2 regions of the Vagococcus coleopterorum genome follow, and region 2 is predicted to be linked to the other one. Evidence: a T-box and tRNA genes for the amino acid it is inferred to sense, from the RefSeq annotation. Region 2 holds a T-box; the other holds one or more tRNA genes.
What was found. The T-box of region 2 lies ahead of G7081_RS07405 (valine--tRNA ligase). A T-box ahead of a tRNA ligase gene usually reads a tRNA of that ligase, here a tRNA-Val.
Positions count from the first base shown of each region.

Region 1: it encodes a tRNA-Val, which carries the amino acid that the T-box ahead of G7081_RS07405 (valine--tRNA ligase) is inferred to sense. The anticodon was not compared.

Region 1 is NZ_CP049886.1:509,336-524,269, forward strand. Features, by position in the region: gene tilS (tRNA lysidine(34) synthetase TilS) at 1-1,240, shown strand, start outside; gene hpt (hypoxanthine phosphoribosyltransferase) at 1,264-1,809, shown strand; gene ftsH (ATP-dependent zinc metalloprotease FtsH) at 1,860-3,926, shown strand; gene hslO (Hsp33 family molecular chaperone HslO) at 4,008-4,892, shown strand; gene dusB (tRNA dihydrouridine synthase DusB) at 4,909-5,898, shown strand; gene lysS (lysine--tRNA ligase) at 5,981-7,489, shown strand; rRNA gene G7081_RS02590 (16S ribosomal RNA) at 7,855-9,413, shown strand; tRNA gene G7081_RS02595 (tRNA-Ala) at 9,487-9,559, shown strand; rRNA gene G7081_RS02600 (23S ribosomal RNA) at 9,771-12,684, shown strand; rRNA gene rrf (5S ribosomal RNA) at 12,778-12,893, shown strand; tRNA gene G7081_RS02610 (tRNA-Val) at 12,914-12,986, shown strand; tRNA gene G7081_RS02615 (tRNA-Lys) at 12,990-13,062, shown strand; tRNA gene G7081_RS02620 (tRNA-Leu) at 13,075-13,156, shown strand; tRNA gene G7081_RS02625 (tRNA-Thr) at 13,165-13,240, shown strand; tRNA gene G7081_RS02630 (tRNA-Gly) at 13,244-13,315, shown strand; tRNA gene G7081_RS02635 (tRNA-Leu) at 13,357-13,442, shown strand; tRNA gene G7081_RS02640 (tRNA-Arg) at 13,471-13,544, shown strand; tRNA gene G7081_RS02645 (tRNA-Pro) at 13,557-13,630, shown strand; tRNA gene G7081_RS02650 (tRNA-Met) at 13,641-13,714, shown strand; tRNA gene G7081_RS02655 (tRNA-Ile) at 13,733-13,806, shown strand; tRNA gene G7081_RS02660 (tRNA-Ser) at 13,818-13,907, shown strand; tRNA gene G7081_RS02665 (tRNA-Met) at 13,919-13,991, shown strand; tRNA gene G7081_RS02670 (tRNA-Asp) at 14,018-14,091, shown strand; tRNA gene G7081_RS02675 (tRNA-Phe) at 14,107-14,179, shown strand; tRNA gene G7081_RS02680 (tRNA-Gly) at 14,186-14,256, shown strand; tRNA gene G7081_RS02685 (tRNA-Ile) at 14,287-14,360, shown strand; tRNA gene G7081_RS02690 (tRNA-Glu) at 14,380-14,451, shown strand; tRNA gene G7081_RS02695 (tRNA-Ser) at 14,464-14,553, shown strand; tRNA gene G7081_RS02700 (tRNA-Met) at 14,565-14,637, shown strand; tRNA gene G7081_RS02705 (tRNA-Asp) at 14,664-14,737, shown strand; tRNA gene G7081_RS02710 (tRNA-Gly) at 14,752-14,822, shown strand; tRNA gene G7081_RS02715 (tRNA-Ile) at 14,852-14,925, shown strand.
Region 2 is NZ_CP049886.1:1,472,043-1,486,976, reverse strand. Features, by position in the region: gene G7081_RS07455 (GW dipeptide domain-containing protein) at 1-1,565, shown strand, start outside; gene G7081_RS07450 (hypothetical protein) at 1,654-1,824, shown strand; gene G7081_RS07445 (Tex family protein) at 1,940-4,123, shown strand; gene G7081_RS07440 (SprT family protein) at 4,123-4,587, shown strand; gene G7081_RS07435 (asparaginase) at 4,619-5,593, opposite strand; gene G7081_RS07430 (septation ring formation regulator EzrA) at 5,949-7,679, shown strand; gene G7081_RS07425 (cysteine desulfurase family protein) at 7,813-8,961, shown strand; gene thiI (tRNA uracil 4-sulfurtransferase ThiI) at 8,976-10,193, shown strand; gene G7081_RS07415 (redox-sensing transcriptional repressor Rex) at 10,300-10,968, shown strand; gene tpx (thiol peroxidase) at 11,033-11,527, shown strand; T-box leader at 11,572-11,783, shown strand; gene G7081_RS07405 (valine--tRNA ligase) at 11,863-14,505, shown strand; gene G7081_RS07400 (bifunctional folylpolyglutamate synthase/dihydrofolate synthase) at 14,523-14,934, shown strand, end outside.

The DNA of each region.
Region 1 (14,934 bases), 570 kb from region 2:
TAAAAAAGTTGTCGTGGCACATTTTAATCATAAGTTGAGACCTGAATCTGATGAAGAAGAAAAGTGGTTGAAAAATTACTGCGAAAATAAGGGGTTGGAGTTTGTTTCAGACGTCTGGGTTGGTCCCAAACCGAAGAAAAATATAGAATCTCAAGCCAGAAAAGTTCGATATGACTTTTTTAAAAAAGTTTATGATAGCTACCCTAGTCCTGTTTTGGTGACAGGGCATCATAAAAATGATTTGGCGGAAACAATATTAATGAAGCTGACTTCCGGCAGTCGGTTTAAAAACTTAGTCGGTATTAAAGGTCGAAATGAACTGGATGGTATGTTGGTTGTTAGACCTATGTTGGATTTTACTAAAAATCAGTTATACATTTACGCTGAAGCCAATCATCTAAAATACTTTGAGGATACGACCAATACAGATACCCGATATAAAAGAAATCGTATGCGGCATAAAATTGTTCCGTCTTTTTTGGACGAGAACCCTAGGTTTTTAAATCAAATGGCGAAGTTCTCTAAAGAAGTAACATTCGCTGCGGATATTATTGATAAGCATATAGAGGTTATTTCAGAAAAGGTTATTTCAGAAAAAGAAATGGGATGGGAAATCGATTTGGTAAGTTTTTTAACTCTAGCAGAATCAGAGAGGCATTTTGTGTTAGAGTCTCTTTTTCAAGATGCGCTGATTGAATCAGGAAGTCGGGTTACTGATAGGCAAGTAGAAGCTATCGAAAAAATGTTAGCCAGCCACCGACCTAACGGAAGGGTCGACTTAGAAAATGATTGGCAATTTATTAAGAGTTATGGGATTGCCAGTTTAACTAAAGTGAAAGCATCTGACATGCCCCCGGTTAATGTGTTGATAACTTCGAAGGTTGAAAGCATTGGTCTTCCGAATGGTAAATTAATAATTTCAAGCATTGCAGATAGCGAGGCTTGTGCAAAAGGGGATCACGAATTTGAATTGGAGTTGAAAAAGGAACAGTTTCCGTTGGTTGTCAGAAATTGGCAGCATGGCGATCGAATAGTATTCAATCAAGAAGGTCAACGTAAAAAAGTGAGTCGGATACTAATAGATAAGAAAATACCCCGAGAAAGACGCTCTGATTTTCTAGTTTTGATAGATAATAAGAAAGAAATATTAAGTCTTTTTTTAGGCGAGGAAAGTTATTTGAGTATTGGCTCAGAAACTGATAAAATACATTACAGGTTGACTTATTTCTCAGAAGAATAAGCAACAGTCGGAAGGGGAGCATTATGCTAGAAAAAGATATCGAACGCGTTTTTTATTCTCAAGAAGAAATTGCAGAAGTGACAAAAAAATTAGGTAAAAAAATTACAGCTGATTTCGCAGGAAAAGAACCTCTTGTTATCGGGATTTTAAAAGGTGCAGTTCCTTTTATGGCTGATTTAGTTAAAGAAGTAGATGTTCGTTTAGAAATGGACTTTATGGATGTTTCTAGCTATGGAAATGCAATGGTTTCATCAGGTGAAGTTAAGATTGTCAAAGATTTAGATACGAATGTGGCTGGACGTGATATTTTAATCGTTGAAGATATCATTGATAGTGGTCGCACATTGAAGTATTTAGTTGATTTATTTAAATATCGTCAAGCTAAGTCTGTTAAACTTGTGACGTTATTCGACAAACCAGAGGGGCGTGTCGTTGATATTGAACCGGATTATTTCGGTTATTTGGTTCCGAATGAATTTATTGTTGGGTATGGTTTGGATTATCAAGAGCAATATCGTAACCTTCCTTTTGTAGGAGTATTAAAACCAGAAATTTATGAAAATAACTAAACGTAGTTAGGTTTAGTTCTGAGAAGTAACAACTTTTAAGGGAGGCATTTATGAATAAAATGAAGACAAACAAAAACAAAAATCCAATGTATTATTTCTTGCTTGTTCTAGCAATGGCGATGGTTGTGTTTTTTGTTTTTGGTGACAACAAAAACCCAGGGTCAGAAATCAATTACTCTAAGTTTTCTGAAGAGTTAAAGGGAGAAAAGATTAAAGAGTTAACGATTGAGCCGGTTAGTGGTGCCTATCGTATTTCGGGTACATTCTTCGATAAGCAAAAAGTCGAGGATAAAGGACTGGCTATCTTCGGTTCCACAGCAATGCCGAACGATCGATTTACAACGCTTGTTTTGCCGAACGACGCAACTTTAGCTGAGATTACTAAAAATGCAGAAAGTTCAAAAACAAAAGTGCATATTAAAGAAGAATCAAGCAATGGGATGTGGTTAGGGGCGTTACTTTCGTTCTTACCTATCATTTTAATGGGCTTCTTCTTATTCATGATGATGAGTCAAGGTCAACAAGGTGGTGGCGGACGCGGAGTGATGAACTTCGGTAAGTCTAAAGCTAAAGAAGCAGATAAGAGTGCTTCAAAAGTTCGCTTCTCTGATGTTGCAGGTGCAGAAGAAGAGAAACAAGAATTAGTTGAAGTAGTTGAGTTCTTAAAAGATCCTCGTCGATTTGCAGCGTTGGGCGCACGAATTCCAGCGGGTGTGCTACTTGAGGGCCCTCCCGGAACAGGTAAAACGTTATTAGCTAAAGCAGTTGCGGGTGAAGCGGGTGTTCCGTTCTACTCGATTTCAGGTTCTGATTTCGTCGAAATGTTTGTCGGTGTTGGTGCGAGCCGTGTTCGTGACTTGTTTGAAAATGCTAAGAAAACAGCGCCATCAATCATTTTCATTGATGAAATTGATGCTGTTGGTCGTCAACGTGGTGCCGGAATGGGTGGCGGACATGATGAACGTGAACAAACTTTAAACCAACTATTAGTTGAAATGGATGGTTTCGGTGGTAATGAAGGTGTGATCGTTATCGCTGCCACTAACCGTTCTGATGTATTGGACCCTGCGTTACTTCGTCCAGGTCGTTTTGACCGTCAGATTTTAGTTGGTCGTCCGGATGTTAAAGGTCGGGAAGCTATTTTGAAAGTACACGCTAAAAATAAACCGTTTGATCCTGAGGTTGATTTAAAAGTTGTTGCACAACAAACACCAGGTTTTGCGGGTGCTGATTTAGAAAATGTTTTAAATGAAGCAGCTTTAGTAGCGGCTCGTCGTAATAAAAAAGTAATCGATGCTTCAGATATCGATGAAGCACAAGACCGTGTTATTGCTGGTCCGGCTAAGAAAGATCGAGTTATTAGCCAACGCCAACGTGAATTGGTAGCTTACCATGAAGCGGGTCACACGATTTGTGGATTAGTTCTTGATGATGCTAATACAGTTCATAAAGTAACGATTGTTCCCCGTGGTCGAGCGGGTGGTTACATGATTGCTCTTCCTAAAGAGGATCAATTCTTGATTACTCGTAATGAAATGTTTGAACGCATTGTTGGTTTGTTAGGTGGACGTACAGCTGAAGAAATTACTTTTGGCGTACAAACAACTGGAGCTAGCAATGACTTCGAACAAGCAACTGGTTTAGCTCGTAGTATGGTTACTGAATATGGGATGAGTGAAAAATTAGGACCAGTTCAATACGAAGGGAATCACCAAGTGTTTGTCGGCCGTGATTATGGTCAATCAAAAGCGTTCTCTGATCAAGTTGCTTATGAAATCGATCAAGAAGTTCGTGCAATTTTAAGTGAAGCCCATGAGAAGGCTCGTGAAATTATTGAAGAACACAAAGATACCCACAAATTAATTGCAGAAAAATTACTTGAGTTTGAAACGTTAGATGCGCGTAGTATCAAATCGTTATTTGAAACAGGTGAAATGCCTGCTGATGTCATCGAAAATGAAGCGAAAGATGAAGAAGCAAAATCTTTTGAAGAATCTAAAAAATCGTTAGAAGAAAAAGATGCTGAAGCAACTGAGGTTTCTGAAGTTCCTAAACGTAATGAAGGAATTGTTTCAGATGATACAAAAAATGTAGAACAAACATCAACAGAAGATTAATCTGTTTCGTGTAGGGGAAGTGGGTTGCAATTGCAACCCACTTTTATTTTAAAAATATAATGAAGTAAGGTGACAGTTATAATGGAAGATCATTTGCTTAAAGCCATCTGTTTTGATGGTCAAATTAGAGCGTTTGCGGTTAATGCAACAAAAGCAGTTGGAGAAGCACAAAAAAGACATGATTCGTGGAACACGGCAACAGCGGCTTTAGGGCGTACTATGGTGGGTTCGATAATGTTAGGCGCGATGAATAAAGGCGAGGATACAATTACAGTTCGTATTCAAGGAGATGGCCCTGCTGGTCAAATTATTGTAGGAGCTAACGGTCGTGGAGATGTTAAGGGGTATATGCAAAATCCTCAAGTTGCCATTCCTCTAAATGCTGTAGGTAAGATAGATGTTCGAGGGGCTGTCGGTACAACTGGGAGTCTGAGCGTTACGAAAGATTTGGGTTTGAAAGAAGCATTTTCCGGACAAGTGCCACTTGTTTCGGGAGAATTAGGTGAAGATTTCACCTATTATTTAGCTAATTCAGAACAAGTTCCGTCGGCTGTTGGTCTAAGTGTTTTAGTTGATACGGACGATTCTGTTAAAGCAGCAGGTGGATTTATGATACAAGTGATGCCGGGTGCGACTGAAGAAACGATTTCTACTATAGAAGAAAGAATCAAAGAAATCCCGTTTGTATCTCGTTTGATCGAGGAAGGTGAATCGCCAGAAATGATTTTGAATCGTTTGTTAGGTGAAGAAAACGTTAAAATTCTTGATAAAATGCCAGTACAATTCAAATGTGATTGCTCGAAAGAGAAGTTTTCGGCTGCTTTGATTTCTTTAGGTGAATCTGAGTTAAGAGAGATGGCTGGAGAGGACCATGGGGCGGAAGCTGTGTGTCATTTCTGTAATAATAAATATCAGTTTACAGAAGTGGAATTAAACGATTTAATAAATGAAATGACTACTAAATAAAAGGGGAAACATTTTTATGTGGAAAATTGGAGATATAGAGATTCCTAATCCAGTGGTGGTTGCACCGATGGCGGGTATTAGTAATGCTGCTTTTCGTGTGACTGTTAAAGAGTTTGGTGCGGGGTTAGTTGTCTGTGAAATGATCAGTGATAAAGGGATTCAGTTTCGTAATAAAAAAACTTTGGAAATGCTTCATATCGAAGATAATGAATACCCGTTGAGCGTTCAAATTATGGGTGGCGGGAAAGATACATTAGTAGAAGCTGCTAAGTTTGTTGAAGAGAATACAGATGCAGCTATTATTGATATTAATATGGGGTGCCCAGTTAACAAAGTGATCAAAGCAGAAGCTGGAGCAAAGTGGTTGCTTGACCCTGACAAAGTTTACGAAATGGTAGAAGCTGTATCATCTGCTGTAGATGTTCCTGTAACGGTAAAAATGAGAACGGGATGGGATGATGACCATTTGTTCGCTATTCAGAATGCGTTGGCAGCAGAAAAAGCCGGGGCAGCTGCATTAGCTATGCACGGTCGGACTCGTGTTCAAATGTATGAAGGAAAAGCTAATTGGGATATTCTTCGCGATGTTCAAGAGCAATTGACGATTCCGTTTATGGGTAACGGTGATGTACGTACTCCGCAAGATGCTAAACGTATGTTAGACGAAGTAGGCGTTGATGGTGTGATGATTGGGCGTGCGGCTTTGGGAAATCCGTGGATGATTTATCAAACAAAACACTATCTTGAAACGGGAGAATTATTGCCTGAACCAACACCAAGGGAAAAAATAGCCACAGCTAAAATCCACTTGCAACGTTTAGTGGATCTGAAAGGCGAAATGATTGCGGCGCGTGAATTTAGACAACATGCGGCATATTATTTGAAAGGAATTCCTCGTGCAGCTAAAACGAAAGTAGCGGTTAACTTAGCGACGACACAAGCTGAAATGATTGAGATATTAGATGGTTTTGTCGATATGATTGAAACGAAGTCCATTCATAGATAGCGGATAAGCGGGTGAGGGCATTTTCTCCTTGCCTTTTTCGCTTTTGTTATGGCATTATAGACAGAAGAAGATGTATTAATGGATGGAGGAAAACCAAGTGACTGAGGAAGTAAATGCGCAACAAGAAATGAATGACCAATTGATTGTTAGACGTGAAAAAATGGCAGCGATGCAAGCTGAAGGTTTGGACCCGTTTGGCCAACGATTTGAAAGAACTCATAATTCGAAAGAATTAGTTGAGGCGTATGGCGAGTTATCAAAAGAAGAACTGGCAGAAAAAGAATTAACTGCGACGGTAGCGGGTCGTATGATGACTAAACGTGGTAAAGGTAAAGTTGGATTTGCTCATTTGCAAGATCGCGAAGGACAAATTCAAGTTTATGTACGTAAAGATGCAGTTGGAGAAGAAGAGTACGAATTATTCAAACAAGCGGATTTAGGTGACTTTATCGGCGTGACTGGGACAATTATGAAAACAGATATGGGTGAGTTGACAATTAAACCAACAAGCTTAACTTTCTTGACGAAAGCTTTACGTCCGTTACCTGATAAATATCATGGCTTGCAGAATGTTGAACAACGTTACCGTCAGCGTTATTTAGATTTGATTAGTAATCGTGAAAGTTTTGATACATTTGTTAAGCGTAGTCAAATTATCAAAGAGATGCGCAACTATTTAAATGATAACGGTTATTTAGAAGTTGAGACACCAACATTACATAATATGGCTGGTGGAGCTGCAGCTCGTCCGTTCATCACTCATCATAATGCTTTGGATATGGAATTGTACTTACGTATTGCCTTAGAATTACATTTGAAACGATTAATCGTTGGTGGAATGGAAAAAGTATATGAAATTGGCCGTGTATTCCGTAACGAAGGAATTGATACAACGCATAATCCTGAATTTACAATGATGGAAGTTTATACTGCGTATGCCGATTACAGAGATATCATGGACCTGACGGAAGGGATCATTCAACATGTTGCTGAAAAAGTGAATAATAGCCTAACTGTCGAATACGGTGAACAAACTATCGATTTAGGTGGTAAGTGGGCACGAATTCATATGGTTGATGCAATAAAAGAGAAAACAGGTGTTGATTTCTGGCAAGAAATGACAGATGAAGAAGCTCGTTCAATTGCAAAAGAGCATAACGTACATGTTGAAAAACATATGGATTTTGGTCATGTTGTAAATGAGTTCTTTGAAGAGTTTGTTGAAGATACGTTAGTTCAACCGACATTTATTTATGGACATCCAACATCAGTTTCTCCATTATCTAAGAAGAATCCTGAAGATGGACGTTTCACTGACCGTTTTGAAGTGTTTATCGTAGGTAAAGAATATGGTAATGCCTTCACTGAGTTGAACGACCCGATTGATCAAAGAGAACGCTTTGAAGCCCAGGCTCGTGAAAAAGATCTTGGTAATGATGAAGCCCATGGGGTTGATAACGACTTTATCGAAGCGCTAGAATATGGTATGCCACCAACGGGTGGTTTGGGTATCGGAATCGATCGCCTAGTGATGTTGTTAACAAATTCTCAATCAATTCGCGATGTTTTATTATTCCCTACAATGAGATAAATAAAAAGCAACCATTTTTTGGTTGCTTTTTATATTTTATAATGCGTAAAAAGCTTGTTTTCAAGTCTGTTTCATATAGAAAGTTCATATAAAGGTAGATAGAAAAATAAAATAAAATTTTTTATAAATATTTTGTTGACAGAGTCAACTAATCTTGTTATTATGATTAAGTCGCTAAGGCACAGCCTGAACGACAGAATAGACCTTTGAAAACTGAACAAAGTAAGACGAACCAAACGTGTAGGATGTTGTTCTCATTAGTTGAGACGACAAACTAAATTTTAACGTTTTTTATAAAAACGTAAGTGAAGTAACATTCGCTAGCAAACAACAAATGAGCTGTTTCGTAAGAAACAATCAAAACTTTTATTGAGAGTTTGATCCTGGCTCAGGACGAACGCTGGCGGCGTGCCTAATACATGCAAGTCGAACGCTTCTCCGAACCGGTGCTTGCACCAGTTCATATGAGAAGAGTGGCGGACGGGTGAGTAACACGTGGGTAACCTGCCCTTCAGCGGGGGATAACATTTGGAAACAGATGCTAATACCGCATAATTGGTTTCACCGCATGGTGAAACTATGAAAGACGCTTTACGGTGTCACTGAAGGATGGACCCGCGCTGCATTAGTTAGTTGGTGAGGTAATGGCTCACCAAGACCGTGATGCATAGCCGACCTGAGAGGGTGATCGGCCACACTGGGACTGAGACACGGCCCAGACTCCTACGGGAGGCAGCAGTAGGGAATCTTCGGCAATGGACGAAAGTCTGACCGAGCAACGCCGCGTGAGTGAAGAAGGTTTTCGGATCGTAAAACTCTGTTGTTAGAGAAGAACAAGTGGGAGAGTAACTGTTCCCGCCTTGACGGTATCTAACCAGAAAGCCACGGCTAACTACGTGCCAGCAGCCGCGGTAATACGTAGGTGGCAAGCGTTGTCCGGATTTATTGGGCGTAAAGCGAGCGCAGGCGGTTCTTTAAGTCTGATGTGAAAGCCCCCGGCTCAACCGGGGAGGGTCATTGGAAACTGGGGAACTTGAGTGCAGAAGAGGAGAGTGGAATTCCATGTGTAGCGGTGAAATGCGTAGATATATGGAGGAACACCAGTGGCGAAGGCGACTCTCTGGTCTGTAACTGACGCTGAGGCTCGAAAGCGTGGGGAGCAAACAGGATTAGATACCCTGGTAGTCCACGCCGTAAACGATGAGTGCTAAGTGTTGGAGGGTTTCCGCCCTTCAGTGCTGCAGTTAACGCATTAAGCACTCCGCCTGGGGAGTACGACCGCAAGGTTGAAACTCAAAGGAATTGACGGGGGCCCGCACAAGCGGTGGAGCATGTGGTTTAATTCGAAGCAACGCGAAGAACCTTACCAGGTCTTGACATCCTTTGACCACTCTAGAGATAGAGCTTTCCCTTCGGGGACAAAGTGACAGGTGGTGCATGGTTGTCGTCAGCTCGTGTCGTGAGATGTTGGGTTAAGTCCCGCAACGAGCGCAACCCCTATTGTTAGTTGCCATCATTAAGTTGGGCACTCTAGCGAGACTGCCGGTGACAAACCGGAGGAAGGTGGGGATGACGTCAAATCATCATGCCCCTTATGACCTGGGCTACACACGTGCTACAATGGATGGTACAACGAGTCGCAAGGTCGCGAGGCCAAGCTAATCTCTTAAAGCCATTCTCAGTTCGGATTGTAGGCTGCAACTCGCCTACATGAAGCCGGAATCGCTAGTAATCGCGGATCAGAACGCCGCGGTGAATACGTTCCCGGGCCTTGTACACACCGCCCGTCACACCACGAGAGTTTGTAACACCCGAAGTCGGTGAGGTAACCTTTTGGAGCCAGCCGCCTAAGGTGGGATAGATGATTGGGGTGAAGTCGTAACAAGGTAGCCGTATCGGAAGGTGCGGCTGGATCACCTCCTTTCTAAGGAATATAACGGAATCCTACAGGTTCGTTCTTACTTTGCTCAGTTTTGAGAGGTCTACTCTTAAAATTAGGGGCCTTAGCTCAGATGGGAGAGCGCCTGCTTTGCACGCAGGAGGTCAGCGGTTCGATCCCGCTAGGCTCCATTGACAACGTTGGTTGTCAACATTTGCTCATTGAAAACTGGATAGTTAAAGAAATTAATCAAAACAAACCGAGAACACCGCGTTGTGATAGTACTTTAGTGCTATTCATAAGAGTTTTTAAACAAAGTTCAAAACGCTGTTTAAAGGATCAGTGGAGCCTGTATCGCTACAGAGTGGAAACTGAAAGTCTAACATCATTGTTAGCAACATAGGTTAAGTTAATAAGGGCGCACGGTGGATGCCTTGGCACTAGAAGACGATGAAGGACGGGACTAACTCCGATATGCTTTGGGGAGCTGTAAGTAAGCTATGATCCAGAGATTTCCGAATGGGGAAACCCGGCAGCTGTTATAGGCTGTCATCATATACTGAATACATAGGTATATGAGGTGAGACGCAGAGAACTGAAACATCTAAGTACCTGCAGGAAGAGAAAGAAAATTCGATTACCTTAGTAGCGGCGAGCGAAACGGTAAGAGCCCAAACCAAGAAGCTTGCTTCTTGGGGTTGTAGGACTCAAATATGGTAGCTGTAGTTGATAGTCGAATCGACCTGGAAAGGTCAGCCGTAGTGGGTAAAAGCCCCGTAGGCGAAATGGACTGCACACCTATGAGTATCCTGAGTACGGCGGAACACGAGAAATTCCGTCGGAATCCGCGGGGACCATCCCGCAAGGCTAAATACTCTCTAGTGACCGATAGTGAACCAGTACCGTGAGGGAAAGGTGAAAAGCACCCCGGGAGGGGAGTGAAATAGATCCTGAAACCGTGTGCCTACAACAAGTTAAAGCCCGTTAATGGGTGATAGCGTGCCTTTTGTAGAATGAACCGGCGAGTTACGATAGCATGCGAGGTTAAGATGAAGAGTCGGAGCCGTAGCGAAAGCGAGTCTGAATAGGGCGAATGAGTATGTTGTCGTAGACCCGAAACCATGTGATCTACCCATGGCCAGGTTGAAGGTGCGGTAAAACGCACTGGAGGACCGAACCCACGTACGTTGAAAAGTGCGGGGATGAGCTGTGGGTAGCGGAGAAATTCCAATCGAACTTGGAGATAGCTGGTTCTCTCCGAAATAGCTTTAGGGCTAGCCTCGGATTAAGAATTGTGGAGGTAGAGCCACTGTTTGGACTAGGGGCCCATCTCGGGTTACCGAATTCAGATAAACTCCGAATGCCATATATTCATATCCGGGAGTCAGACTGCGAGTGATAAGATCCGTAGTCGAAAGGGAAACAGCCCAGACCACCAGCTAAGGTCCCAAAATATATGTTAAGTGGAAAAGGATGTGGGGTTGCATAAACAACTAGGATGTTGGCTTAGAAGCAGCCACCATTTAAAGAGTGCGTAATAGCTCACTAGTCGAGTGACCCTGCGCCGAAAATGTACCGGGGCTAAACATATTACCGAAGCTGTGGAGTGCACCATTAGGTGCATTGGTAGGAGAGCGTTCTAAGGGCGTTGAAGGTAGATCGTGAGGACTACTGGAGCGCTTAGAAGTGAGAATGCCGGTATGAGTAGCGAAAGACAGGTGAGAATCCTGTCCACCGTATGACTAAGGTTTCCTGGGGAAGGCTCGTCCTCCCAGGGTTAGTCGGGACCTAAGCCGAGGCCGATAGGCGTAGGCGATGGACAACAGGTTGATATTCCTGTACCAGTAATTATTGTTTGACCAATGGAGGGACGCAGTAGGCTAAGAAATCCGTGCGAATGGAAGTGCACGGCCAAGCAATGAGTTTTAGGGTGAGTCAAATGCTTACTCTTTTAAGAACAAGTTGTGATGGGGAGGGAAATTAAGTACCGAAGTTTCCGATGTCACACTGCCAAGAAAAGCTTCTAGTTAGATGATTACTGCCCGTACCGCAAACCGACACAGGTAGTCGAGGCGAGTAGCCTAAGGTGAGCGAGCGAACTCTCGTTAAGGAACTCGGCAAAATGACCCCGTAACTTCGGGAGAAGGGGTGCTGGTCTCCGGACCAGCCGCAGTGAATAGGCCCAAGCGACTGTTTATCAAAAACACAGGTCTCTGCAAAATCGAAAGATGACGTATAGGGGCTGACGCCTGCCCGGTGCTGGAAGGTTAAGAGGATGGGTTAGCTTCGGCGAAGCTCAGAATTGAAGCCCCAGTAAACGGCGGCCGTAACTATAACGGTCCTAAGGTAGCGAAATTCCTTGTCGGGTAAGTTCCGACCCGCACGAAAGGCGTAACGATTTGGGCACTGTCTCAACGAGAGACTCGGTGAAATTTTAGTACCTGTGAAGATGCAGGTTACCCGCGACAGGACGGAAAGACCCCATGGAGCTTTACTGTAGTTTGATATTGAATGTCTGTGACACATGTACAGGATAGGTAGGAGCCTTAGATGCCAGCACGCTAGTGTTGGTTGAGGCGTTGGTGGGATACTACCCTTGTGTTATGGCCATTCTAACCCGCACCACTAATCGTGGTGGGAGACAGTGTCAGATGGGCAGTTTGACTGGGGCGGTCGCCTCCTAAAGAGTAACGGAGGCGCTCAAAGGTTCGCTCAGAATGGTTGGAAATCATTCGTAGAGTGCAAAGGCATAAGCGAGCTTGACTGCGAGACCTACAAGTCGAGCAGGGTCGAAAGACGGACTTAGTGATCCGGTGGTTCCGCATGGAAGGGCCATCGCTCAACGGATAAAAGCTACCCTGGGGATAACAGGCTTATCTCCCCCAAGAGTCCACATCGACGGGGAGGTTTGGCACCTCGATGTCGGCTCGTCGCATCCTGGGGCTGTAGTCGGTCCCAAGGGTTGGGCTGTTCGCCCATTAAAGCGGCACGCGAGCTGGGTTCAGAACGTCGTGAGACAGTTCGGTCCCTATCCGTCGCGGGCGTAGGAAATTTGAGAGGAGCTGTCCTTAGTACGAGAGGACCGGGATGGACACACCGCTGGTGTACCAGTTGTTCTGCCAAGGGCATTGCTGGGTAGCTACGTGTGGACGGGATAAACGCTGAAAGCATCTAAGCGTGAAGCCCCCCTCAAGATGAGATTTCCCATTTCTTCGGAAAGTAAGACCCCTGAGAGACGATCAGGTAGATAGGCTAGAAGTGGAAGTACAGTGATGTATGGAGCGGACTAGTACTAATCGGTCGAGGACTTAACCAAGAATAAAACGTAGGATTCAAGGAATGTTTTGATTAAACTTTACTATCCAGTTTTGAGTGAGCAATTACTCAAAAGAAAATAATACATCACAAGTGTGGTGGCGATAGCAAGAAGGATACACCTGTTCCCATGCCGAACACAGTAGTTAAGCTTCTTAGCGCCGATGGTAGTTGGGGGTTTCCCCCTGTGAGAGTAGGACGTTGCCACGCTTAGTATTATTTTATCCCATGGAGGTTTAGCTCAGCTGGGAGAGCATCTGCCTTACAAGCAGAGGGTCAGCGGTTCGATCCCGTTAACCTCCATATGACTCGTTAGCTCAGTTGGTAGAGCATCTGACTTTTAATCAGAGGGTCACTGGTTCGAGCCCAGTACGGGTCATTAAAGAAATTTGCGGGTGTGGCGGAATTGGCAGACGCACTAGATTTAGGATCTAGCGCCTAACGGCGTGGGGGTTCAAGTCCCTTCACCCGCATTTATCTAGCCGGCTTAGCTCAGTTGGTAGAGCATCTGATTTGTAATCAGAGGGTCGAGGGTTCAACTCCTTTAGCCGGCACCATTAGCGGAAGTAGTTCAGTGGTAGAACATCACCTTGCCAAGGTGGGGGTCGCGGGTTCGAACCCCGTCTTCCGCTTTTTGTTTTGAAAGAAGCAAAAAAGCCAGTAGTTAATTCCAGCCGGGGTGGCGGAACTGGCAGACGCACAGGACTTAAAATCCTGCGGTGAGTAATCACCGTACCGGTTCGATTCCGGTCCTCGGCATTAGTGTTTGATTAAGATCAAATCACTTGTACCCATAGCTCAATTGGATAGAGTACCTGACTACGAATCAGGCGGTTAGAGGTTCGACTCCTCTTGGGTGCATTATAATAATTGCGGGAAGTAGCTCAGCTTGGTAGAGTACTTGGTTTGGGACCAAGGTGTCGCAGGTTCGAATCCTGTCTTCCCGATTATTATCTTCGCGGCGTAGCTCAGCTGGCTAGAGCGTCCGGTTCATACCCGGGAGGTCGGGGGTTCGATCCCCTCTGCCGCGATTAGCAATATCAGAGCTTGGACCTTTAGCTCAGTTGGTTAGAGCAAACGGCTCATAACCGTTCGGTCGTAGGTTCGAGTCCTACAAGGTCCATTTTTTATTTTGGAGGATTACCCAAGTCCGGCTGAAGGGAACGGTCTTGAAAACCGTCAGGTGTGTAAAAGCACGCAAGGGTTCGAATCCCTTATCCTCCTTTTTATAATATCGCGGGATGGAGCAGTTGGCAGCTCGTCGGGCTCATAACCCGAAGGTCGCAGGTTCAAGTCCTGCTCCCGCAATTCTCAAGAGATTGAGATTGGTTTTTGGTTTGGTAGTTCAGCTGGTTAGAATGCCTGCCTGTCACGCAGGAGGTCGCGGGTTCGAGTCCCGTCCAGACCGTTGATTTATTTAGTTGGCTTGATAGCTCAGTTGGTAGAGCACTTGATTGAAGCTCAAGGTGTCGGCAGTTCGATTCTGTCTCAAGCCATTTTTAGCGGGTGTAGTTTAGTGGTAAAACCTTAGCCTTCCAAGCTAATGATGGGAGTTCGATTCTCCTCACCCGCTTTGCTTTTAAAGCAAACCTATATATTATTAGGGCCTATAGCTCAGCTGGTTAGAGCGCACGCCTGATAAGCGTGAGGTCGATGGTTCGAGTCCATTTAGGCCCATTAATATCTTTTTAAATAAGGCCCGTTGGTCAAGCGGTTAAGACACCGCCCTTTCACGGCGGTATCACGGGTTCGATTCCCGTACGGGTCATGTACTACTTTTGGAGGATTACCCAAGTCCGGCTGAAGGGAACGGTCTTGAAAACCGTCAGGTGTGTAAAAGCACGCAAGGGTTCGAATCCCTTATCCTCCTTTTTATAATATCGCGGGATGGAGCAGTTGGCAGCTCGTCGGGCTCATAACCCGAAGGTCGCAGGTTCAAGTCCTGCTCCCGCAATTCTCAAGAGATTGAGATTGGTTTTTGGTTTGGTAGTTCAGCTGGTTAGAATGCCTGCCTGTCACGCAGGAGGTCGCGGGTTCGAGTCCCGTCCAGACCGTTTTATTTTTATTTGCGGGTGTAGTTTAGTGGTAAAACCTTAGCCTTCCAAGCTAATGATGGGAGTTCGATTCTCCTCACCCGCTTTGCTTTTAAAGCAAACCATATGTCATTGGGGCCTATAGCTCAGCTGGTTAGAGCGCACGCCTGATAAGCGTGAGGTCGATGGTTCGAGTCCATTTAGGCCCATTGATTTAA
Region 2 (14,934 bases):
TATACAACGTGCCCAAGTATTACAAAGGATACAAGTATCTAAGCAATGCGAAAGCATATGAAGGGCAAGACTTTACAATCACAAGAGAAGCAACATCGAAAGATGGAGTATCATATGAAATTCCTGGTGTTGGCTGGGTAGGGAAAAATGCCTTTGAACAATTGAGTAAACCAAAATATAAAACGGTGGATCAAGATGTCCGACTATTGAATGGGAGTTTTGCAGTATACAACGTGCCCAAGTATTACAAAGGATACAAGTATCTAAGCAATGCGAAAGCATATGAAGGGCAAGACTTCACAATCACAAGAGAAGCGACATCGAAAGATGGGGTATCATATGAATTAAAAGAAACTGATGATAAAGTAATCGGTTGGGTAGGAAAAAATGCTTTTGAAAATCTAGAACCAGAAAATTATAAAACAATTAACAAAAAAATGTGGTTAGATAGTAGTAAAGGGTATGCAATCTACAGCAAACCGAAATATTATAAAGGTTATCAAAAAACAGGCAATATAAAAACACTAGCAAGTAAGGATTACTTGGTAACACGACAAGCAACGGCATCAGATGGAATTTCATATGAAATTAGTCTAAACGATGAAGTAATTGGTTGGGTTGGTAAGGGAGCATTTAAAGAAATAGAACATCCTTCTTATGAGTCAGTAAACAAAGAAATGAGATTAACAGGAAGTAATTTTGGAGTGTCTACCGCACCAAAGTATTATGAAAATTATAGTTATTTGGGTACTGTTTCAAGTTTAGGTTTGGCAGGTAAAGATTGCCTAGTAACAAGACAAGCACAAGCATCTGACGGTATCTCGTATGAAATAAGTGTAGAGGGCCAAGTGATTGGCTGGGCAGGGAAAAATGCTTTTGAAAATCTAGAACCAGAAAACTATAAAACAATTAACAAAAAAATGTGGTTAGATAGTAGTAAAGGGTATGCAATCTACAGCAAACCGAAATATTATAAAGGCTATCAAAAAACAGGTAATATAAAAACACTAGCAAGTAAGGACTACTTGGTAACACGACAAGCAACGGCATCAGATGGAATTTCATATGAAATTAGTCTAAACGATGAAGTAATTGGTTGGGTTGGTAAGGGAGCATTTAAAGAAATAGAACATCCTTCTTATGAGTCAGTGAACAAAGAAATGAGATTAACAGGAAGTAATTTTGGAGTGTCTACCGCACCGAAATATTATGAAAATTATAGTTATTTGGGTACTGTTTCAAGTTTAGGGTTGGCAGGTAAAGATTGCCTAGTAACAAGACAAGCTCAAGCATCTGACGGTATCTCGTATGAAATAAGTGTAGAGGGTCAAGTGATTGGCTGGGTAGGGAAAAATGCCTTTGCCATTTTACAGAAGACTCAAGCAATCACAGAAACTGAAAGTGAAGAACTGATAGAAACTGAAAGTGAAGAACTGATAGAAACTGAAAGTGAATTAAGTGAAGAGTCTCAAGAGGAGAAGAAGTATCCTTTAAGTGATGAAAGCACTACTGTTGAAATGATTGATGAATCTTTAGAATTACTTTATGACAATATAGAAAATTAAATTAAGAAGGACAAAGAATTAACATACAGTTGGCGGATAGTAACATGATTTAGTAAATGCTTATATATTATCATTTAGGGGGTACGATATGTTTCAAGTGTTATTTTTAATGTTAACGTGGATAAGTGCATTTGTGATGATGATTAGTTTGATTGCAACCATTTATTTATGGGCGAATGGTCATCGGACATTTAGAATGTTTATTTTTAGCGTTATCTTTTTTGCTATCAGTTTAATCGGTTTAGTTATTTTTAGTTAAGAACAATCTTCGGATTGTTCTTTTTGTTTAGTCATGTTGATTTGATTAGTTTCTAATCCGTGGATGCTGTATAATAGAAGATGAGATTATTAAGATAGACAAAGGGGTTTTAAATATGGCAGTCGAATTAAATCAAGAAATTTTAGCAATGTTAACAAAAGAATTGAGTGGTATTGGTGTCAAACAAATCAAAACTGTTTTGACGTTATTAGAAGAGGGTAATACCGTGCCTTTTATCGCTCGTTACCGTAAAGAAATGACAGGGAGTTTGGATGAAGTCCAAATCCGCGATATATCTGAACGTTATACTTATATTCAAAACTTAGAAAAACGTAAAGAAGACGTGATTCGTAACATTGAAGAACAAGGGCTATTGACAGATGAGTTAACAAATAAAATTATGAAGGCTGCTAAGATGCAACAAGTGGAAGATTTATATCGTCCCTTCAAACAAAAACGCCGCACAAAAGCGACAATGGCCAAAGAAAAAGGGTTAGAACCGTTTGCTTTGTGGTTAAAAGAATTACCAGTAACAGGTGATGTCTCTGCTGAAGCAGTTAAATACATCGATGAGGAAAAAGAAGTCTTAACAGAAGAAGATGTCTTAGCCGGAGCACATGAAATTTTGGCTGAAACAGTTGGGGATGAACCAACATTCAGAACTTGGACCCGTGATTTCCTATATAAAAATGGCGAGGTCGTAAGTAAAGTCAAAGATGCTGAGAAAGATGAAAAAGGCGTTTTTGAAATGTACTATGACTATTCAGAGGCTATTAGTAAAATTGTCGCTCACCGTATTTTGGCAACAAATCGTGGCGAAAAAGAGGGGATCCTTAAAGTTGATCTAGTTTGTGATGAAGCTCAAATTTTTAACTATTTAAATCGAGCAATCATTGGTGACAAACAGCAATCACCTGCAGCACCCTTTGTGCAAGCAGCTTATGAAGATGCTTATAAACGTTTCATTGGTCCAGCGATTACTCGTGAGATTCGTAATGAATTAACGGAAAAAGCAGATGAGCAAGCCATTGGTATTTTTGGTCAAAACTTGCATAACTTATTATTACAATCACCGTTAAAAGGCAAAGTCGTTTTAGGATTTGACCCAGCTTACCGTACTGGTTGTAAAATGGCGGTGGTTGATGAAACGGGTAAAGTATTAGCGATTCAAGTAATCTACCCACATAAACCGGCGAGCAATGATAAGCGAGCTGCAGCTGGTAAACTCTTCAATGAGTTAGTTGAAAAGTATCAAGTGGAAATGGTTGCTATTGGAAATGGTACCGCAAGCCGCGAATCAGAATTATTTGTAGCAGAACAATTAAAACAATTACCTCGTGAAGTTTTCTATGTGATTGTAAATGAAGCGGGAGCATCGGTTTATTCAGCCAGTGATGTGGCTCGTACAGAATTTCCTGATTTACAAGTTGAAGAACGTAGTGCTATTAGTATCGCTCGTCGTTTACAAGATCCCTTAGCTGAGCTTGTGAAGATTGATCCTCAAGCAGTAGGCGTTGGTCAGTATCAACACGATGTGTCACAAAAAATGCTAGGAGAACAATTAGACTTTGTTGTTGAAACAGCGGTAAACCAAGTCGGTGTAACCGTTAATACAGCAAGTCCACAGTTGTTACAACATATTTCAGGATTGAATAAAACAACTGCGACTAATATTGTGAAGTTCCGTGAAGAAAATGGAGCCTTTGCAAGTCGTGCTCAATTGAAAAAAGTACCTCGCTTAGGACCTAAAGCTTATGAGCAAGCGATTGGCTTCTTACGTATTCCAGCAGCTAAAAATATTTTAGATAATACAGGAATTCACCCAGAAAGTTATGCTACAGCTAAAGAAGTTTTAGCTAAAGCAGGGGTAACTAATAAAGATTTAGGAACACCGGAAGCTAAAGAATCGTTAGAGCGTTTAAATGTGACACAATTAGCAACAGAGCTATCTGTTGGGGAAGAAACCTTGAAAGATATCGTTGCCGGCTTAATTCAACCGGGACGTGACTTGCGTGATGAAATGGCAGCGCCATTATTACGTAAAGATGTATTAAGTATGGAAGATTTAAAACCTGGTATGGAGTTAGAAGGAACCGTTCGTAACGTGGTAGACTTCGGTGCCTTTGTTGATATTGGTGTCAAACAAGATGGCATGGTTCACATTTCTAAATTAAGTAATAAATTCGTTAAACACCCAACGGACATTGTTGCTGTTGGCGATGTGGTAACAGTTTGGGTGGAGTCAGTTGATTTGCAAAAAGGTCGTATCGCTTTAAATATGTTAGGACCAACTGAGTAATGACAACGGAACAATTATTAAAACAGGAAACGCTGCAATCAATGGTTGAAGCAGTCTCGCTTGAATTTTTTAGCAAACCGTTTAAACATCATGCGACCTATAATCGTCGGTTACAAACGACTGGTGGGCGCTATCACCTTGGCAGTCACGATTTAGACTTCAATCCTAAAGTGGTTGAAGTTTATGGAGAAGAGGAGTTAATTAAGGTCATAAAACATGAGTTGTGCCATTATCACCTTCACATTGAAGGGAAAGGCTATCAGCATCGTGATCGTGATTTTAAAGAACTCTTAAAAGCAACAGGTGGGACTCGTTTTGTGCCGCCGTTAGTTGAAAAGAAAAAGCGTGCGCCTAAATATCTATATCAATGTAAAACATGTGGCAAGGCATTTCCTCGCCAACGTAAAATTAACCTTTGGCGTTATGGCTGTCCTTGTGGTGGTCGACTAAAATTAATAAAATAAAAAAGCCCTTCTATCGAAGGGCTTTTTTGTTTTAAACTTTTTCAATCATAAAGTCATTAAATTCGGCTTTAGTTAGGTTGGCATTTAGCGCAACTAGTAATTTAATACGCGCTTTTTGGCTGTTTAATCCGTTACAGAAAATAACACCTTTTTTCTCTAATTGGATACCGCCACCTTCGTAACCGTAAACCCCTTCAGCAACACCGTTGAAACAACGTGAGACTAAGATGACAGGAATATTTTTAGCAATCATTGCTTCAATAGCAGGCACGGTTTTTGGTGGTAGGTTACCAGCGCCAAGTGCTTCGATGACCAGACCATCAATTTGACTATCAGCAAGTAAGTCTAGGATTTCAGAATCCATACCAGCGTATGCTTTAACAATTGGGATACGAGCAGATACATTTGCAATATCAAGTGTATGGCTAGTTAATAGTTGTTGATAGAATGAAACTTTGTGTTTTGTGACTAATCCAACAGGACCAAAAGTCGGTGTTCTGAATGTAGCGACGTTTGTTGTGTGAGTTTTAGTCACGTAACGTGCTGTATGAATTTCATCGTTCATGACAACTAAGACACCTTTACCTTGTGATTGGTCATCACAAGCAACACGAATTGCTGTTAAGAAATTATAAAGTCCATCCGTTCCGATTTCGTTACTTGAGCGCATCGCGCCAGTGACAACGATTGGTAATAGGTCGCCAACGGTAATATCTAAGAAATAAGCTGTTTCTTCTAATGTGTCTGTTCCGTGAGTAATCACAACGCCAGCAAAGTTTTCAGTAGCGGCTTTTGCAACGCGTTCTTTTAGAGCAAGCATGTGCTCTGGTGTAATATGTGGAGAAGGGACATATAAAAAGTCCTCAACGATTAATTCGGTTTCTGTATCATTCATGTTTGAGAAATTTAATAATGGATTGCTTTGCTCAGTCGACACTTCACCAGTTTGGCTATCTTCTGCCATGGCAATTGTTCCGCCTGTGTGCAAGACTAAAATACGTTTCATGTCATCCCAACTTTCTTGTTATTTATTGTCATAAATCATTAGTCTGATTATAACAAAAAAAACGATTACATACAGTATTTTATAAATAAGAATTCATTGAGAAAATGATGAATTTATCCCAAGGTAGTAAAGGCAATTAAAAGTTTTTTTATAGGAGATTAAAAAAGGTTTGAATAGAACTGTTCAATTTCTAATTTTTTCGGGTTGAAGCTAGCATTTTTTAGACATTATGTGTATAATTTATTAAGTCTGAGTATGTTCTTTTTATGATAGAAAATAAACAATATGATATACTAAAATTAATAATTAAAAGCTTGCTGAAACTGAGTTTAAAAAAGCGATGGAGGAAACAAAAATGAAATCAAATACAATCTTATGGATATTTCTAGCGATTATTCTAATTGCGGCAGTAGCTTATCTTGCAGCGTTTATTGTGAGACGAAAAAATGAAGGGCGATTAAAAGAATTAGAAGAACGTAAAATGTCATTATTTGAATTGCCTGTAAATGAAGAAGTGGATGAAGTGAAGCAAATGCATCTAGTTGGTCAAAGCCAAAATACATTCCGTGAATGGCAAGAAAAATGGTCAGATTTATCAACGGCCTCATTTGCCGAATTAGAAACAAAAATCTTCGATGCAGAAAACTTAAACCAAACATTTAAATTTGGTGGCGTGAAGAAAGCGATTGTTGATGCAGAAGAAACAATGGATTCGATGGAATCAAAAGTAGCGGATATCCGTGTTGGTTTGAAATATTTACGTGACCGTGAAGCCGAAAACTCAGTAGCAGTACAAGAAGCATTAGATAAATATGAAGAAGTTAAAACACAAATCACTGAAGAAGAAGCGAAATTTGGACCAGCTATCGAAAGTTTGAAAAAAGAAATTGATAGCATCGATAACCAATTCAAATCATTTGTAGCTTTAAATACGTCTGGTGATCCAATGGAAGCTGGTTTAGTTTTAGCAGAGGCTGAAGAACAAGCTAAAGCTTTAGAAGAAAAAATGACAGTCATCCCAGGTTACTTTGAAGAGTTGGATCAAGAGTTTCCAATTCAAATGAAAGAAATCGTTAGTGGTCATGAAACATTAGTTAAACAAAAATATCAATTCCCAGAAGTTAAGATTGAAGAACAAATTAAAGAAGTTAACCAAAAAATTGGTAAGAACGTTAATAATTTAAAAGAAATGGATTTAGAATTAGTTAAATCTGAAAATGAAGCAATCGCTGAACAAATTGATGGGTTATACAACATCATGGAGCAAGAGATTGAATCAAAACAATTTGTTGATAAAAATGTTAAAACAACAAATGAGTACATTGAACACATTAGTAAAAACAACAAACAATTAAAGATTGAATTAGACCATGTATCTCAATCATATGCGTTAAATAACAATGAACAAGGTCGTGCTGAAGAGTTCGAAAAACAAGTTGATAACATCGCTAAAGCATTTAAAGAAACAGAAGAAAAAATCAACAAAAATACTGTTGTTTACAGTGATGCTGAGTTTGAAATTAAAAACCATTTAGAAGCTTTAGATGAAGTGGAAAACAATCAAATCGCTATTAACGAATCGGTGACTGAGATGCGTGAAGGTGAAAAAATGGCTCAAAGTAAAATCGATACATTTGAATTTGATATGCGTGCCATCAAACGTAAAGTGGATAAACAACGTTTACCAGGTTTGCCGAAAGATTACTTAGACTTCTTCTATGTGGCAACAGATAGAATTGAAGAATTAAGTCATGAATTAAACAAAATGCGTATCGATATGGATCGCATCAATCAATTGGTTTCATTCTGTGAAGAAGACATCCAAATGTTAGATGATAAAACAGAAGAATTAATTGATAGCGCAGCGCTAACTGAACAAATGTTACAATATTCAAACCGTTACCGTATGACGGATGAAGACATGGCAGAAGCTGTGACTAAAAGCTATGAACTATTCACTGAAGAGCACCGCTACAACGATGCCTTGGATGAGATTGGCGTTGCTTTAGAACAAGTTGAGCCAGGTGCTTTCAAACGTATTGAAGCAGCATACTTCAGTACTAAAGGAAATAACACACAATTTTAAAACATAAGGAGGGCTAAAAGGCTCTCCTTTTTCTTTTTGTTTTAAATGTGTCGCATTGATATTAAGACAGATAAAGACTATAATAAGTAGTGCTTTAATCAGCCTAGAGAGAATATAAATAGAGGTGGATAAAATGATCTATTTTGACAATAGTGCCACAACTGCGGTTCATCCTGCAGTTTTAGATACGTATGTAAAAACAAGTCAACGGATACTTGGCAACCCATCAAGTTTACATCGCTTAGGAAACCAAGCCAGTCGCTTGTTAAATGAGTCACGTAAACAGATTGCCGAAATGTTGGCAGTTGATCCAAGTGAGATTTTTTTCACTAGTGGAGGAACAGAAGGAAATAACTGGATTATCAAGGGAACAGCCTTAGCTAAGGCTGACTTTGGTAAACACATTATTATTTCTGCTGTGGAACACAGTGCTGTGTCAGCCGCAGCGCTGCAGTTAACTGATTTAGGATTTGAAGTCAGTGTGGCACCAGTTGATGAACGTGGTCAAGTTCGTGTAGATAAAGTAAAAGAATTATTACGACCAGATACAATTTTAGTATCAGTTATGGCAGTCAACAATGAGGTAGGGGCTGTTCAACCGATTCGAGAAATTGGTGATTTATTGAAGGAGCATCCAACAACTCATTTTCATGTCGATGCTGTTCAAGGATTAGGTAAAATCCCAACAAGTCGTTTCTTGACAAAGCGAGTGGATTTTGTGACTTTCTCAGCTCATAAATTCCATGGACCAAAAGGAACTGGTTTTATTTATTGGAAAAAAGGGCGTCGAATTGAACCGCTATTAAACGGTGGTGGTCAAGAAAGTCAACAACGTAGTGGGACGGAAAATGTTCCGGGGATTGTTGCCATGGCGCGTGCTGTTCGTCTGCATTTAACAGACCAGGAGTTAAAGAATAAACGAGAACAAAATATCAAAGACTATCTAATTGACTCGTTGAAAAAATACCCCAAAGTAACCTTGTTCTCTGAAGCGAATGAGGACTATGCACCGCATATTGTTTGTTTTGGCTTGAAAGATATTAAAGGTGAAGTATTAGTTCACGCTTTTGAAACGAAAGATATTATTATTTCTACAACCAGCGCTTGCTCAAGTAAGAGTAAAGTGTCTGGCAGTACCTTATCTGCTATGGCGGTGCCTGAAGCCAAAGCAATTACAGCTGTTCGTTTAAGTATCAATGCGGATACAACAATGGTGGAAGCAGAGCAGTTCATGGTGGCCTTTAATCAATTACAAGAAAAATTTTCAAAAATTAATAACTAGTTAGGATGAAATAGATGAACTATACAGAAGTAATGGTCCGTTATGGTGAGCTATCAACAAAAGGAAAAAACAAACGTATTTTTATTCGTATTTTAGCAACAAACGTTAAAAAAGCGCTGCATGCTTTTCCTGAAGTTAAAGTTCATGGTGAACGTGACCGGATGCATTTATTATTAAATGGTGCAGATAGCGCAGGTGTTTTAAATGCCTTAAAACCAATCTTCGGGATCCAAAACTTTTCACCAGCGATTCGTGTGGAGAAAGATTTGGATACGATTTATCAAACAGCGGTAGAGATGGTGAAAGAACACTACCAACCGGGGATGAGTTTCAAAGTGAATGCTCGTCGTGCCGATCATGATTTTGAATTAGATACCAATGAATTGAACCGTGAAGTTGGTTATCACGTGATTCAGGCTATTCCTGAAATTGATGTGAAGATGAAAAATCCTGATATTACCATGCGTGTGGAAATTCGTATGGATGGTGCTTACTTATCATGTGAGACAATCAAAGGAGCAGGTGGTTTACCTGTTGGTTCTAGTGGTCGTGGGATGTTGATGTTATCTGGTGGGATTGACTCACCCGTTGCAGGCTACTTAGCGATGAAGCGTGGGGTTGAAATTGAAGCCGTTCATTTCCATAGTCCACCTTATACAAGTCAACAAGCTTTAGATAAAGCTAAAGATCTAACCGTAAAACTAGTACCTTATGTCGGAAGTATTCAGTTTATTGAAGTGCCGTTTACTGAGATTCAAGAAGAAATTAAAAAGTCTGTTGATGAAGGTTATTTGATGACCATTACGCGTCGGTTCATGCTGCGTATTACAGATGAAATTATGAAACAACGCAAAGGTTTAGCCATCTTTAATGGTGAATCTTTAGGGCAAGTTGCCTCACAAACATTGCATAGCATGATTGCCATTAATGATGTGACAACAACACCGATTATTCGACCCGTCGTTGCGATGGATAAAAATGAAATTATTGAAGTAGCTGAAAAAATTGATACGTTTGATTTAGCTATTCAACCATTTGAAGATTGTTGCACAATCTTTGCGCCGCCAAAGCCCAAAACAAAACCACGTTTGGATCGTGCAATTGCTATGGAAGAACGGATGGATGTTGAAGGATTAGTTGCACGTGCTGTTGCAGGTATTAAAATTACTGAAATACAATCTGGTCAACGCTATTTAGCTGGTGATCAAGATGAATTTGATGATTTACTATAAAAGACTGAGCTTAGCTCGGTCTTTTTTTGTTTGTGAAGAGTGATTGCTAATGTTTCACAAGAATGGTACACTTGTAATGTGAAAAGTTTAACAAAGGAGTGAGAAGATGGCAGTAGAAGCAGAATTAAAAATCCCAAACGCCACAGCAAAACGTATACCTTTGTATTACCGATACTTAAGAACATTAGCAGAATCCAATGTTGAAAGAATTAAATCTCAAGAATTTAGTCAGCTGATTCAAATCCCATCAGCAACCATTCGCCGAGATTTTTCTCATTTTGGGGAGTTAGGCAGAAGTGGCTATGGTTATGATGTATCTTATCTGATCGAAGTGTTTGGCCACATTTTAAATACTCAGGTTAAGAAACCGCTAGCAGTTGTGGGAGCTGGAGATTTAGGGAAAGCATTAGCGAAAAATAATTTCCGTCGTAATGACAATTTACAAATAGAAGCTATATTTGATAATAACCCAGAAATCATTGGCACGATGGTTAATGGAATTGAAGTTCAAAGTGTTAAAGATTTTAGCAAAGTGATTAAAGCTAAGGGAATCACTACCGCTATCTCGACAGTGCCAAGCAAATATTCACAAGATGCTGTTAATCACATGGTAGAGGCAGGCATTACCGCCATCTTAAACTTTGCTCCAGGACGTGTGACAGTGCCAGATAATGTTAAAGTTCAATACATAGATTTAACGACGGAACTACAAACCTTAATATACTTTGATGAGAATTTTAGTTCGAATCACCAATTTAATTTTAGTAATCAGTAGTAAGCAGATTAATAGTCAATCGGATTCCTTAGTTCTATAATTAAGATAAGAAAAGGAGGGCGTTATGATGAAAATTTCAATTAAAGGTGAAGAGTTTACTTTGCCAGGTCAACCTGTTTCAGTAGGAGCCCAAGCTCCTGATTTCAAGATGCAAGATTTAGAGGACACAGTTAAAACTTTAGCTGATTTCCAAGGGAAGCCAACGATTATTAGTGTGGTACCAGCAATTGAAACGCGCATCTGTCAGTTGCAAACAAAACGTTTTAATCAAGAAGCTGGCAATATGCCTGAGGTAAACTTGGTGACAGTTTCGACGGATTCTAAAGAAACGCAAGCTAATTGGTGTGCTTCAGAAGGTGTCACAATGACCATGTTACGAGATGAAGATCGTGAATTTGGTAAAGCTTATGGCTTGTATTTAGCTGAAAAAGACTTTGATACACGAGCGCTAATTGTATTGGATACTAATGGTCAAGTTGCTTATGTGAAAGTCTCAGAGGAAGTTTCAGAAGAACCAAATTACCGTGCGGCGTTAGATATTGTGAACAGCTTAATCTAAGATTATCCAGATTGACGAATCAGTGTCTTCCGTGTAAAATAATACACAAGACAATGATTAAGAGGAGTAACTTCTGTCAGAAATGCTAGAGAAAAAATCCCCGGCTGAAAGATTTTTATTTCTAAAGAAGTGAAGGTAGCTTAATCGTCGAGTGACTGAACTAAAAGTAAGTCATTCCGATTCGTGATCGTTAACTCACTTAGAGAAATAGACTTAGTCTATAATTTAGGTGGTACCGCGTTAATTCGCCCTAAAACACAGGTGTGTTTTAGGGCTTTTTTTTATGATCATTGTCATCAGACTATTAAATAAACAAGACAGAAAGAAGGGGTAGTATGTCAGAAGATAAAAACTTAGCACCAAAATATGAACCCAATGCCGTTGAAGCAGGACGTTATGCTAAATGGGTAGCAGAAGGACGTTTTAAACCAAGTGAAGATCCCAATGCAGAACCATATTCAATCGTCATTCCACCACCAAACGTAACAGGTAAATTACACTTAGGTCACGCTTGGGATACAACACTGCAAGATATTATTATTCGTCACAAACGTATGCAAGGGTATGACACATTATGGTTGCCAGGGATGGACCATGCTGGGATTGCAACGCAAGCAAAAGTAGAAGGAAAATTAGCTGAAGAAGGTATTTCTCGTTATGACTTGGGCCGTGAAAAATTCTTAGATAAAACATGGGAATGGAAAGAAGAATACGCTGGACATATCCGTGAGCAATGGGGCAAAGTCGGTATTTCTGTCGACTACGACCGTGAGCGTTTCACGTTGGATGACGGACTGTCAGATGCGGTTAAGAAAGTCTTTGTTAAACTTTATGAAAAAGACTTGATTTACCGTGGTGAATTTATCATCAACTGGGATCCAAAAGCGAAAACAGCTTTATCAGATATTGAAGTGATTCATAAAGATGTGGAAGGTGCTTTCTACCACATGAGCTATCTGATTGCTGATGGCAGTGGTGACAGTGTTGAGATTGCCACAACTCGTCCTGAAACAATGTTAGGGGATACAGCTGTTGCTGTTCACCCTGATGATGAACGTTACCAACACTTAATTGGAAAAAATGTTATCTTACCTTTATTAAATAAAGAAATTCCTGTTGTTGCAGATGACTATGTTGAGATGGATTTTGGAACTGGAGTTGTAAAAATCACACCAGCCCACGATCCGAATGACTTTGAGGTCGGTAACCGTCATGACTTACCACGTGTTAACGTGATGGATGAAGATGGTTCTATCAATGAATTAGGCGGCAAGTATGAAGGTATGGATCGTTTTGAAGCCCGTAAAGCAATCATTGCTGATTTAGATGCCGCAGGTCGTTTAGTTAAGATTGAAAAAATGACTCACAGTGTGGGACATTCAGAACGTAGTGGTGTGGTTGTTGAACCACGTCTTTCGACACAATGGTTTGTTAAAATGGAACCACTGGCTAAAAAAGCAATGGATAACCAAGAGACAGATGACAAAGTTGAATTCTTCCCGCCGCGTTTTGAAAATACATTCTCAACTTGGATGGAAAATGTTCATGACTGGTGTATCTCTCGTCAATTATGGTGGGGCCACCGTATTCCAGCATGGTATCACAAAGAAACGGGTGAAATGTACGTGGGTGAAGAAGCACCTGCTGATATTGAAAACTGGAATCAAGATGAAGACGTCCTTGATACATGGTTCAGTTCTGCTTTATTCCCATTCTCAGGAATGGGCTGGCCAGATGAAGAAAATCCAGATTATAAACGTTATTTCCCTAACTCAACATTAGTAACAGGTTATGACATTATCTTCTTCTGGGTAAGTCGCATGATTTTCCAAAGTTTAGAATTTACTGACAAAGCACCATTTGAAAATGTTTTAATCCACGGCTTAATTCGTGCTGAAGATGGTCGTAAGATGAGTAAATCACTAGGTAACGGAATTGATCCGATGGATGTGATTGAAAAATATGGTGCCGATGCCTTGCGTTGGTTCTTATCAACAGGATCAACACCAGGTCAAGATATGCGTTTCAGCTACGATAAGATGGATGCTTCTTGGAACTTCATTAACAAAATTTGGAATGCTAGCCGTTTCGTCTTAATGAATACAGAAGATTTCACTTATGAAGATATCAACTTAGAAGGACACAAAACAGTGGCTGACCGTTGGATTTTAACGCGTTTAAATGAAACGATTGAACGTGTAAATACCCAATTCGAGAAGTTTGAATTTGGTGAGGCAGGTCGTCATTTATACAACTTCATCTGGGATGATTTCTGTGACTGGTATATTGAAATGAGTAAAGAAGTTCTTTACGGCGAAGATGAAACGCAAAAACAAATGACTCGTAGTATTTTAGTTTATGTTTTAGATAACATCACGCGTTTATTACACCCAATTATGCCATTCGTAACAGAAGCCATTTGGGAAAAAATTCCACATCAAGGTGAGTCGATTGTGATTGCAGATTACCCAACAGTCAACGCTGACTTATCTGATACAAAAGCAGCTGAAGGAATGGAAATTCTTAAAGAGTTAATTCGTTCAGTTCGTAATATTCGTTCAGAAGTGAATACACCATTATCAAAACAAATTACCTTATTAATTAAAACAACTGACGAAGATGCAGAAGGTTTCTTGAAAGAGAATACAAACTACATCGAACGTTTCTGTAACCCAGAAGAGTTAGAAATTTCACCAAGTATTGAAGCCCCTGAATTAGCCATGAGTGCTGTCATCACAGGCGCAGAAATTTACTTACCATTAGCAGACTTAATCAACATTGATGAAGAAATTGCTCGTCTTGAAAAAGAATTAGAAAAATGGACTAAAGAAGTGAAGATGGTTCAAGGTAAATTATCAAATGAACGTTTTGTTGCAGGCGCTCCAGAAGCAGTTGTAGCAGGTGAACGTGAAAAAGAAAAAGATTACTTAGAAAAACAAGCGGCAGTTAAAGAACGGATTGCGACACTTAAAAAATAACAGTTAGGAGGGGTTAGATGGAGATACAGGAAGCGATTGATTGGATTCACAGTCGACGTCCGCAAGGTCAGCGGCCTGGTCTAACAAGAATTGAAATCTTGTTAGAAAAACTAGCTAATCCCCACCGTAAACTGAAGGTGATTCATGTTGCTGGGACAAACGGTAAAGGGTCAGTGGTGGCTAACTTACGCGTGCTTTTAGAAGCCCAAGGCTTAAAAGTCGGGACATTCACTTCGCCCTTTATTACGGTTTTTAATGAACGCATTTCCATTAATCAGCAACCAATTCCTGATGAGGACTTAATTGCTTTAGTAGAAAAGTTCAAACCGTTGATTGTTGAGTTAGATAACGAGAAAGCAACCGCAGGCATGATTGAGTTTGAAGTGATTACCGCCATGATGTTTGATTACTTTGTGGAACAACAAGTTG